Regions from separate parts of the Streptomyces sp. NBC_01717 genome, predicted to be linked through region 2. Evidence: riboswitches for the same ligand, from Rfam matches in the RefSeq annotation. Region 2 holds a riboswitch; the other holds the start of a gene.
The links. A riboswitch is a leader RNA that binds a small molecule or an ion and turns the genes downstream of it on or off. The one in region 2 is predicted to bind thiamine pyrophosphate.
Positions count from the first base shown of each region.

Region 1 (5,735 bases), 5.2 Mb from region 2:
TGAGGTGCGCGACCGGAGTGAGCGTGGAATCGGCAGCGATCTGCTGGGTGGCCCTGACCGTCCCGGACCGGGTGGAACCACCGGCCCCGTACGTCACGGAGACGAAGCTCGGGCCCACCGCCTCGACCCGGCGCAGCGCATTCCAGAGATTGCGCTCGCCCTTCTCGGTCTTGGGCGCCCAGAACTCGAACGAATACGAAGTCTTGCCGGTCGCCAGCAGCTCACGCACGGTGCGTGCGTGATCCGTCCTGGTAGAGGGAGTGCCAAGGGCCATACTGCAGGTTAACCAGGGCGCGACGGTCCCCCAACCGGACCAGCGGCAATTGCCCGAATTGACTGATGGTTTGTCCACCCTTCGGACAGTCCTCCGGCGTTCTCCGGATGATCTGTGACTTCCGTGACGCGCCTGTCAGCCGTCGGCGCGCGCCCTGATCCGCTTCGCCAGCTCCGCGGTGGCCGCCGCCGGGTCGTCGGCCTCGGTGATCGCCCGTACGACGACGACCCTGCGCGCTCCCGCGTCCAGCACCTCGTCGAGGTTGCCCGCGTCGATCCCGCCGATGGCGAACCAGGGGCGCGGCTGGGCGAGCGAGGCGGCGTACCGCACGAGGTCGAGGCCGGGGGCGTGCCGACCGGGCTTGGTCGGGGTGGGCCAGCAGGGTCCGGTGCAGAAGTAGTCCACGCCGGGCTCGGCGACAGCGGCGTCGACCTCGGGCTCCGCGTGCGTGGAGCGGCCGATCACCACGCCCTCGCCGATGATGGCGCGGGCGGCGGGGACCGGCAGGTCTCCCTGGCCGAGGTGGAGCACCTCGGACCCGATGGCGTGGGCGACGTCGGCCCGGTCGTTCACGGCGAGGAGTTTGCCGTGGCGCCGGCAGGCGTCGGCGAGGACCGCCAGGTGTTCGAGCTCCTCGGCCGCCTCCATGCCCTTGTCGCGCAGCTGGACGATGTCCACCCCGGAGGAGAGCACGGCGTCGAGGAAGGCGGGCAGGTCGCCCTGGCGCCTGCGGGCATCCGTGCACAGATAGAGCCGGGCGTCGGACAGCAGCTCGCGAGGCGTGGGCATGACGAGGTTCCCCCTTGATACAGCTGTACGGAATTCAGCGGTACGACACGGTCGGGCCGGTACAGCGGTGCGGCGTGATGCGAGGGTACGGGCCGGGCCGTTCGGAACGGTCCGGCCCGTACCCGCGCGCGGTTGTCCCGGTCAGACGGCGAGCGCCTGGGCGCGGCGCTTCACCTCCGTGCCGCGATTCTCGCTCAGCGCCTGCGCCGGGGTACCCGGCAGGGTCGGGTCGGGAGTGAAGAGCCACTCCAGCATCTCTTCGTCGGTGTAGCCGTCGTCCCTCAGGAGCGTCAGGGTGCCGGAGAGGCCCTTGACCACCTTGTTGCCGTCGATGAAGGCAGCAGGTACCTGGAGCGTCCGGTTCTCACCACGTCGTACGGCGATGAGCTGGCCCTCCTTGACCAGCTGCCGCACGCGCGTCACCTCGACATCGAGCATTTCGGCGATGTCGGGAAGGTGGAGCCAGGCGGGGACGAGAGCATCAATCTTTGCGTCAATCTCGGTCACGGAGACAAGCGTGCCATCCCGGACCGACAGTCGGTACCCGGACCCGACCGGAAGGGGGTCGGCCCAGTGCCCGCAAGGGCTCCGGAACCCCTCCGGGCGTGCCGCTACGGGGCATCGGCCCTGGCCGACTTCAGCGGTACGGCGGGGTCGGCCGCCCGCGCCGGATCCAGCCGTGCCCCAGCCTCGATGAGTTTGCGTCCCTGGGCCAGATCGCGCGGCCTGCCGACGGCCAGGACGGCGACCAGTGCGCCGTCCCGCAGCCAGCACACGGACCAGGTGGGATCGGCCGGGTCGCCGCGCCAGAGCAGCGTGTCCGCGCCCCCGTGATGGCCCGCGTACTGCACGAACCGGTCGAACTGCTCGGACCAGAAGTACGGCACGGGGTCGTATGCCAGGAGCGACGACGCCCCGTCCGCACCGGCACCGATGATGTTGGCGGCGGCGGTCCGCGGCCCTTGGACGGCGTTGTCCCAGTGATGGACGAGGAGCCGTGTGCCGTACCGCGCGGAGGGGAAGGACGCGCAGTCCCCGACCGCGTACACATCGGGCAGCGAGGTGCGCAGCGCGGCGTCGGTGGTCACCGATCCGTCCGGACCGAGGGCGATGCCGGAGCCGGCCAGCCAGCCGGTGGCAGGCCGGGCGCCGATCCCGACGACCACCGCTCCGGCGGCAACCGTGCGGCCGTCCGCGAGGACCACGCTGCCGGGCTCGATCCGTGCCACCGGGGCGCCGGTGAGGAGTTCGGCGCCGCTCTGCGCGTACCAGCGGGCCATCGGGGCGGCGACCTCGGCGGGCAGGACGCCCGCGAGCGGCAGGTCGGCGGCCTCGACGACGGTGACCTCGCAGCCCGCGGCGCGGGCTGCGGTGGCGAATTCGGCGCCGATCCAGCCCGCCCCGACGACCACGACGGTGTGCTGCTGGTCGAGGACCGGCCGCAGCCGTGCGGCGTCGTCGAGGGTGCGCAGCAGATGCACGCCGGGCACCCCCTCGGAGCCGGGCAGCACCACCGGTTCGGCGCCGGAGGCGATGACCAGGACGTCGTACGGGACGGGGCCCGCCAGGGTGTCCAGTTCGTGCGCGTCGGCCCGTAGGCCGGTCACGTCACGGCCCAGTTGCAGCTCGATGTCCAGCTCTTCGAAGTCGATGTCGAAGGCGGAGCCTTCTGCCGTGCCGAGCAGCACCGCCTTGGACAGCGGGGGCCGGTCGTACGGCTGGTGGGGTTCGGCACCGATCAGGGCGACCGGGCCGGTGAAGCCCTGTTCCCGCAGGGCCACCGCGGTCTGCACGCCGGCCATGCCCGCACCGACGATGACGACGCGGCGCTCTGTCCGCCGGTCCGGCTGCTCTGTCTGCTGCTCGCTCACCTGTCCACCTTAAGCATCTGACGAATCATCAGTTCGTGAGTTCCTCGACCACGCTCGTCCCGCTGCCCTCCTGCGACTCCCATTCCCAGCACTCCTCCAGCCGCACCCGGCCGTCCGCGAGGCCGACGACGGTGGAGACGCAGTGTCCGGAGGAGGTCGTCCCGTCCTGCTTCAACTGGACGTAGCGGAAGTCGACTCGATCGCCGGTGCGGGTACCGACGAGATGGCCCCGGAGCACTTCCCCGCCCGCGTAGTCGGCCCAGATCGCACCCTTCTCCTCGTGGTACGTGAAGCGGGTCCGGGTGCCGACCTGACCCGGCGCCTGGTCGGCGACCGGCGAGAGGACGAGTCCGTCGAGTGAACGGGCCACGGTGGCTGCTCCCTTACTGGGGCCGGGTGACGGGGTTTAGGGTGGCCAACGTAAGACACTCGCGGGAGCCCGGACGCACCGGGCTGAGAGGGAGGCTGGGCGGCCTCCGACCGTACGAACCTGATCCGGGTCATGCCGGCGAAGGGAGGGGCTGGACGCCCATGCGACCCTCCGGGAGCACATCAGCGGTCGGATCCGACGCACCCGGATCCGACGTCCTCGTCATCGGGGGCGGAATCATCGGCCTGGTGACCGCCTGGCGGGCGGCGCAGCGCGGCCTGCGCACCGCGGTCGTCGACCCCGACCCGGGCGGCGGTGCCGCCCGGGTCGCGGCCGGAATGCTCGCCGCCGTCACCGAACTCCATTACGGCGAGCAGATGCTGCTCGGTCTCAATGTCGCCTCCGCCGCGCGGTACCCGGCCTTCGCGGCCGAGTTGGAGGCGGCGAGCGGCCAGGACATCGGCTTCCGGGCCTGCGGCACCCTCGCGGTCGCCCTGGACTCCGACGACCGCGCCCATCTACGGGAACTGCACGCGCTCCAGCAGCGTTCGGGGCTGCAGTCGGAGTGGCTCACCGGCCGCGAGTGCCGCCGCCTGGAACCGATGCTGGCGCCGGGTGTGCGCGGCGGTCTGCGGGTCGACGGCGACCACCAGGTCGACCCCCGCCGGCTGGCCGCCGCCCTGCTGGCGGCCTGCGAGCGGGCCGGGGTGGTCTTCCACCGCGACCGGGCGGAACGCCTGGTGGTGGTACGGGACCGGGCCACCGGAGCCCTGCTGGCAGCCGGCACGGAGCTCGCCGCCGACCAGATCGTGCTCGCCGCAGGCAGCCTCAGCGGGCGGCTCGCGGGTCTGCCGGCCGAGGTCGTGCCGCCCGTCCGGCCGGTGAAGGGACAGGTGCTGCGGCTGACCGTGCCCGCCGCGTACTCGCCGTTCCTCACCCGGACCGTACGGGCCGTGGTCCGCGGCAGCCATGTCTATCTCGTCCCGCGCGAGAACGGCGAGCTGGTCGTCGGCGCCACCAGCGAGGAGATGGGCTGGGACACCACGGTCACGGCGGGCGGGGTGTACGAGCTGCTCCGCGACGCCCACGAGCTGGTGCCCGGCATCACCGAACTGCCGCTCACCGAGACCCGGGCCGGCCTGCGCCCGGCCTCCCCCGACAATGCCCCGCTGCTCGGCCCCACCGCCCTGCCCGGCCTGCATCTCGCCACCGGCCACCACCGCAACGGGGTGCTGCTCACCCCCGTCACCGGTGACGCCATGGCCGAGCTGTTGACCACCGGCGAGCTGCCCGCCGTGGCCCGCCCGTTCACCCCCGGGCGGTTCGCGCCCGCCGCCGTACCGCCGCCCGCCGTGCCTCCCGCCACCACCTCCGCACGTCAGGAGCAGCCCGCATGACCGACTCCGTCGCGCTCTCCGTGTCCGTGAACGGTGATCCCCGCTCGATCGCCGCCGGCACCACCCTGGAAGCTCTCGTCGTCACCCTGACCGCGGCGACCTCCGGCGTCGCGGCCGCTGTCAACGAGACCGTCGTCCCGCGCAGCCGGTGGTCCACCGCGGCGCTCGCCGACGGCGACCGGATCGAAGTTCTCACCGCGGTCCAGGGAGGCTGACCTTGTCCGACGATCTCTTCACCCTGGGCGGCACCACGTTCGGCTCCCGGCTGATCATGGGGACGGGCGGGGCGCCCAGCCTCGACGTGCTGGAACGCTCGCTGACCGCGTCCGGCACCGAGCTGACCACCGTCGCGATGCGCCGCCTCGATCCGACCGTGCAGGGTTCGGTGCTCTCCGTGCTGGAACGGCTCTCGATCCGCGTCCTGCCGAACACGGCGGGCTGCTTCACCGCGGGCGAGGCCGTGCTGACCGCGCGGCTGGCCCGCGAGGCGCTGGGCACCGACTGGATCAAGCTGGAGGTGGTGGCCGACGAGCGGACCCTGCTGCCCGATCCGATCGAGCTGCTGGACGCCGCGGAGACGCTGGTGGACGACGGTTTCACCGTCCTCCCGTACACGAATGACGACCCGGTGCTGGCTCGGAAGCTGGAGGACGTGGGATGTGCGGCGATCATGCCGCTCGGCTCCCCGATCGGCTCCGGTCTCGGCATCCGCAACCCGCACAACTTCCAGCTGATCGTCGAGCACGCCCGGGTACCGGTGATTCTCGACGCCGGCGCCGGGACCGCGTCGGACGCGGCGCTCGCGATGGAGCTGGGATGCGCGGCAGTGATGCTGGCGTCGGCGGTGACCCGGGCGCAGGAACCCGAGCTGATGGCGGCAGCGATGCGGCACGCGGTGGACGGCGGACGGCTGGCGTACCGCGCGGGCCGGATCCCTAGGCGCCACTTCGCCGAGGCGTCGTCACCGATGGAGGGGCGGGCTGCGCTGGACCCGGAGCGGCCCGCGTTCTGAGCACCCGTACGCACGCGGGCCG
Region 1 covers NZ_CP109178.1:6,752,219-6,757,953, reverse strand. Annotated here, with positions in the region: gene metF (methylenetetrahydrofolate reductase [NAD(P)H]) at 1-274, opposite strand, end outside; gene thiE (thiamine phosphate synthase) at 410-1,063, opposite strand; gene OHB49_RS30590 (Rv2175c family DNA-binding protein) at 1,205-1,570, opposite strand; gene OHB49_RS30585 (NAD(P)/FAD-dependent oxidoreductase) at 1,675-2,934, opposite strand; gene OHB49_RS30580 (hypothetical protein) at 2,963-3,304, opposite strand; TPP riboswitch at 3,356-3,468, shown strand; gene thiO (glycine oxidase ThiO) at 3,466-4,701, shown strand; gene thiS (sulfur carrier protein ThiS) at 4,698-4,916, shown strand; gene OHB49_RS30565 (thiazole synthase) at 4,919-5,713, shown strand.
Region 1: linked by a shared signal. The riboswitch ahead of thiO (glycine oxidase ThiO) and the one ahead of OHB49_RS07130 (purine-cytosine permease family protein) in region 2 are both predicted to bind thiamine pyrophosphate.

Region 2 (5,735 bases):
GCCGGATCCTCGGCGGCGGCCCGCAGTTGGTCGGGGGTGGCTGCACTCAGGCCCAGAACCGCGTCCTCGCCGATCAGTTCGCGTACGGCGGCCGGCGGCAGATCCGACTGGCCTACGTGAACACCTGTCACGCGTGCGCCGGCGGCCCGGGCGGCCAGGAACACGTCCACCCGGTCGTTGACGATCAGCGCCACTCGTTCGGGGAGTACGGCGGCCACCTCCTGCACGGTGCGCAGGAACTCCCCGCCGTCGGTGTGCTTCTCCCGGATCTGCACGGCGGTGACGCCCCCGGCCACTGCCAGAGCGACGGTCTCGGCCACGCTCCGGCCGTGGGCGGCGCACTGGGCCGTGTCCGTGACCAGGTAGACCGACAGATCGACCGGTGCCGCCGTCACGAGAGAGCCGCCCGCTCGCTGAGGTCCGCTTCCTCCAGCGCGGCGAGCGCGTCCAGGAAGGCGACGGCGAAGCTGCCGGGCCCGGAGGCCTCCTTCGCGGCCAGCTCGGCGGCCACCGTGTACGCGGTGACGGCGGCCACCACCGCGGCGAACCGGTCCTCGTCGACCGCCGCGAAGGCCGCCATCACCGCCCCCAGCGCGCAGCCGCCCCCTGTCACCCGGGTCAACAGGGCGTCACCGTTGGCGATCCGGGTGCCGCGCACCCCGTCGGTGACGAAGTCGACAGGCCCGGAGACAGCGACCACGCAGCCGGCTGTACGCGCCAGCTCGCGTGCTGACTCCTCGGCGGCCCCGACGCCGTCGGAGGAGTCCACGCCGCGGCCGCCGTCGCCCGCGCCCGCGAGTGCGATGATCTCGGACGCGTTGCCCCGGATCACAGTCGGTCGCAGCCGCAGGAGCTCTTGTGCCAGCGCGGTGCGCACCGGCAGCGCGCCGACCGCCACCGGGTCGAGGACCCACGGCGTGCCGGCCGAACCCGCCGCCCGTGCGGCCTCGACCATCGCGGAGCGCTGCTCCGCATGCGGGGTGCCGAGATTGATCAGGACACCGGAGGCGACCCGGGCGAACGGGCCGGCCTCCTCCGGAATGTCGACCATGGCCGGCGAGGCGTCCAGCGCCAGCAGGACGTTGGCGGTGAAGCCCGTGACCACCGAGTTCGTCAGGCACTGAACCAGAGGGGAGTCCGCCCGCACGCGTGCGAGGGCCTGCGGGACGAAGGCGGTGTGATCGGCGGATGCAACGGGCATGGGATTTCGCTCCGTGGGGGAGGGGATGTCGTTCGGGCGCCGGCGGACGGCGGGGTCCGTCGGTCGGCGGCAGGTCAGTCCTGCGGGCGGTGGCGTAGCCGCAGCGGTGCGTAGACGGCGAGCGCCACGAGGAACGCCACGTAGTACGAGAGGTCGGCGCCGTGCAGGGCGGCCGCCACCGGGCCCACGTACAGACTGGTGTCCATGAACGGCACGGCCGCGGCGAAGGCGACGGCGAATGCCAGCAACGGGGGCCATCCGGAGTGCGGCCGGGCGGTCTCGGCGGCGAGGTCGATCGCCGCACCTCCCCGTGCCCGGGCCCGTGCGATCCAGTCGACGATGACGATCGCCACGAATCCGGGGATCCAGTAGCCGACGAACAGCAGCACGTTCTGGAAGCGGGCAGTGGTATCGGCAGCGTGCATCCACAGCACCAGAGGGAAGCCGAGCACGGCGGCGAGAGCGGCGGCCGCCGGGCGCGGAAGGCGCACGCCGACGGTCTGCAGAGCCAAGGAACCGCTGTAGTCGTTCATGGCGTTGCTGCAGAGCGCAGCCAGCGCCACGGCAAGCAGCCCGAACGCGCCCAACACCCCACCGCCCAGCAGCTTGTCCACCCCTGCGGCGGTCTGGTCGGTCAGCACGGACGCGCCCAGCAACCCGAGGGCCTGGACGGCCACGAAGGACACCACGAGGCCGAGAAGCGTGAACCAGAACATGCGCGGGCGCGAGGTGGTGCGCGGCAGATAGCGGCTGAAGTCGCTGGCGTACGGGGCCCAGGACAGGCTCAGACTCAGCGCGATGGTGCTGGTGAGAACGAAAGCGCCGGCCTGATCGGCGCCGTGCGCGGTGCCCGTGCCGACCGGGTGGACCCCGTCGAGCAGCCGCCACGCGATCAGCGCGAACGCAGCGGCGAGCACGAAGGTCATCACGATCTGGAGCCGGTGGATGGCCTCGTAGCCCAGGACGCCGAGGGCGCCCTGGGCCAGCATCATGGCCAGCACGCCGAGCCAGAACGGCCAGCCGCACAGCCGCGCGAGCGCGTCCCCGCCGAACAGCCCGATCAGCGCGTCCCAGGCGACCGAGGACAGCCACTGCAGGATGCCCGGCACCGTCACGGCCCGGCCGAAGGCGAGCCGGGCCAGCGGCAGCTGCCCGGCGCCGGTCTGGCTCCCCCAGGTGCCCAGGTAGGCGGTGGGCACCGCGCCGATCACCGTTCCCAGCACGACGGCGGCGAGCGCGGTGGCGAAGTCCAGGCCGAGGGCGATGCCGACGGTGCCGGTGAATACGCCGGTCATGGTCAGATTGGGAGCGAACCACACGGTGAACAGGCGCCCGGGACCGCCGTAGCGGTTGCTCTCGGGGACCGGATCGATGCCGTGCGTCTCGACGCGGAGGTCGCCGGGGGCCGCCGGCATCCGTCCGTCGAAGACGGTCTGCCGGCCGTCGGCGGGCAGCCCGCCGGAAACATGCGTCAAAGGCATGAAAGACATCCCTCCGCCAGTGCGAACTGGTTCAGGTTCGACGGGTGTGATCTCAGCCCTCGGGTAGGGCACCCCGTGTCCGGTACGACGGTCAGACTAACCCGGTCTCTTGAAACACCTGGACCGAGGTCTGCGCGGCGAACGACTCGGTGGGTTCGTCCGGGGCGTGGGTGCGCGGTCCGCGTCACGGGGGCGGCGGGCCGTGCTCACGGTCGCGTCCCCACCTCCGCGTGACCCGTGCGATCCAGATGCCAGCGGTGTTCCACCTCGAAGCGGTGCAGCCCGGTGCGGCGTTCGACGATCACGTCGACGGTGGCACGTTCCGTGTTGGTACACGTGGCGGTCGCTCCGTCGGGGTCGGTGTAGGAGAGCGACACACAGTCGGCCGGGTCCTGGGTCACATCGATCCGTACCCTGCGCCGCGCGGTGCCACCTGCGACCGACCAGTCGGGCAGCCCGATCCGTGCGCGCAGCAGTGGCGCGGTCAGGAACGGGTCGCGCGGCCAGTCCGTGCCACCGATCCGCAACTGAAGCATGGGCAGCGGTGGCAGCCACCGCATCGTGGGACGGCGGGCGACGGCGGCCACCACTTCCAGTACGTCCCCGCCGCCGAGACCCGCATGGAGCCACGCCCACCGTTGGGCATTGCCGTGACCGGCGATCCGGGCGACCCCTCCGACGGCGTCGGAAAGGGTGAACCGCCTTTCTCCGACGACGAGTTCCCCGTCGAAAATGGCGTCGGGGGCAGGCACGATCTGGGCGGCGGGCAGCAGTTCACGCTGCCAGGACCAGCGTGGAAAGGTGTAGAGGGGCTCTCCGCCGCCGGTGACCGTCAGGCGCCAGGTGATCGCGCCCGCGGTGCCCTCCAGCAGCCGGGGCGTTGCCCGTACCCCCGGCACCTCGAAGTACGCCTCGCCCTGGGGTGGCGGGGAGTCCGGGACCCCGAACCGCTCGGTGACCGGCGGTCCGTCCGGCGGGAAGACGGATATCCAGCCGTGTGCCCGGGCCGGGCCGCCGTGCTTGGGCGCCACCACTTCGTGGTGGATCCACACGCCGGTCCCGGTACGGGGATCGGTCAACGTCGCGTACCAGACTTCGAGACGCCCTGGACGGCCGGTCATCCGTGGCGGGTAGAGCGAGTTCACGAGGGATTCCTTTCACCGGGGCGCGGGGGCCCCGTACCGTGCGCGCACGCCTGCCTCGGCGGTGCTCTCCACGATGCCGGGACAGGCCCGTTCGGCCAGCGCCGCGATCGTCAGCGAGGGGTTGACGCAGAGCGAGGTCGGTACTGCCGAACCGTCGGTGACGAACAGGCCGGGATGGCCTCGTAGTTCGCCGCGTTCGTCGAGCGCCGAGGTGGCGGGGTCGTCACCCATCCGGCAGGAGGCGAGAGGGTGTGCGCTCACGGACCCGGCGGCGTTCTCGCTCCAGGGCCGCACCCGCGCAAGACCGTCGCGCTCCAGCACTGCGCGGGCCTCGGCATCCGCGGCGGCCCAGCCGCGCAGGGTGTTCGCCGTCGGCCGGTACGAGAGCGTGGACAGGCAGAGCGACGTGGCCACGCGCGTCGAGCTTCCGGTGGGCGGCGGCGGGCCGAAGACGCCCTCGTTGTCGTCCTCGGTCATGGCGAGCACGGAGAGCCACGACGGCCAGCGTGCCCGCATCTCCTTCTTGCGGACGCCGAACCAGCTCGTCGCCGGGGTGTCGGTGGCCTGGGCCAGCAGGTCGGTGATGCCGGGGAAGTAGATCTGCTGAAGGGAGAAACGGGTGAACTCCGCCGTCGCCGGGTCGAGCCGGTCGTACGACATGGAGCCGATGGGCTTCCCGATGGGGAAGCCCTGGTACGGGATGCCCGGGGCGCGCTCGAGACCGAGCAGGTCGCGCACCTTGCCTTCGTCGACGTCGGCGATGGACACGCGGTCGCCGTTGCCCGAGAAGTAGCGCCCGACGGCTTGCGGGACACCGCCGAGCAGGGGAGCCGAGCGCTGCAGCAGCACGGGGGTGGCCAGAGCGCCCGCGGCCAGCACCACGGTCTTGGCCTCGATCGCCCCCACGCCGACCGGCAGCCGGTAGTCGCCGGCGTCGAGCTGCGTGTACGAGACGCGGTAGCGGTAACCGGGTGTGGTGGCAGGCGCGATCGTCTGTGCCTCGTGGAGGGGGCGGATCTCGGCGCCGTGCGCGGTCGCGGCGGGGAGGTAGTTCAGCAGCATGGAGCGCTTGGCGTCGAAGTGGCAGCCGTTCAGCATCCAGTTGCAGTTGGTGCAGCGGGCCAGGTCGACGGCGACGGGTGCAGGGTTGCAGGTGCGGCCCGCACGGGCGCACGCCGCAGCGAACAGCCCTCCGGGGTAGGGGACTTGGTCCCAGCTCTGCTGGGCGACGGGCAGAGCCTCCTCGACCCGGTCGTACCACGGGTCGAGGGCCGCGCGCGTCAGGGTCGAGGGCCACAGGCGGTGGCCCAGACTGCCGCGGCGGTCGAAGACGAAGCTTGGAGCGCGCAGCGAAGCGGCGAAGTAGACCACGCTGGACCCGCCGACGCAGTTCCCGGCGACGACGGTGATGCCGTCGCCCTGTACGAGGTCGACGATCCGGGTATAGCTGCCCAGACGCAGGTCGTGGGTGAAGTCGGGGGCGGTGAGGTGCGGTCCGCGTTCCAGGATCACCACCTCGGCGCCACCCGCGGCCAGATGGTAGGCGGGGATGGCGCCCCCGAAGCCGCTGCCGATGACCAGCACGTCGGTGCGTTCGGTGACGCTCATGCGGGGTGCCCTCCGCGGGTGGTGAGCGGGTGCTCGGAGGCGAGCCTTCGGCCGTACGAGTAGTCGGGGAAGCGCCACAGTCCGTCGGCGCCGGGCGCCGGGAAGCCGATCCAGGCCAGGCCAGGGTGGCGTTGCCGGATGGCCACGGCGGTGTGCAGGTGGGCTGCGGTGTCGAAGGCCGCGGCGGCGAAGAGCGCGAGCAGCACGTACAGCTGCCGGTCCGGGGCGCCGGGCGTGAGCAGCTCTCCCGCGAGCGCGGTGCGGTCGGTGAACCGCAGGGCGACGAAGGGAGGTTGAGTG
Region 2 covers NZ_CP109178.1:1,534,014-1,539,748, reverse strand. Annotated here, with positions in the region: gene thiE (thiamine phosphate synthase) at 1-395, opposite strand, end outside; gene thiM (hydroxyethylthiazole kinase) at 392-1,201, opposite strand; gene OHB49_RS07130 (purine-cytosine permease family protein) at 1,276-2,682, opposite strand; TPP riboswitch at 2,674-2,768, opposite strand; gene OHB49_RS07125 (hypothetical protein) at 2,889-3,827, opposite strand; gene OHB49_RS07120 (GMC family oxidoreductase) at 3,840-5,435, opposite strand; gene OHB49_RS07115 (DUF5987 family protein) at 5,432-5,735, opposite strand, start outside.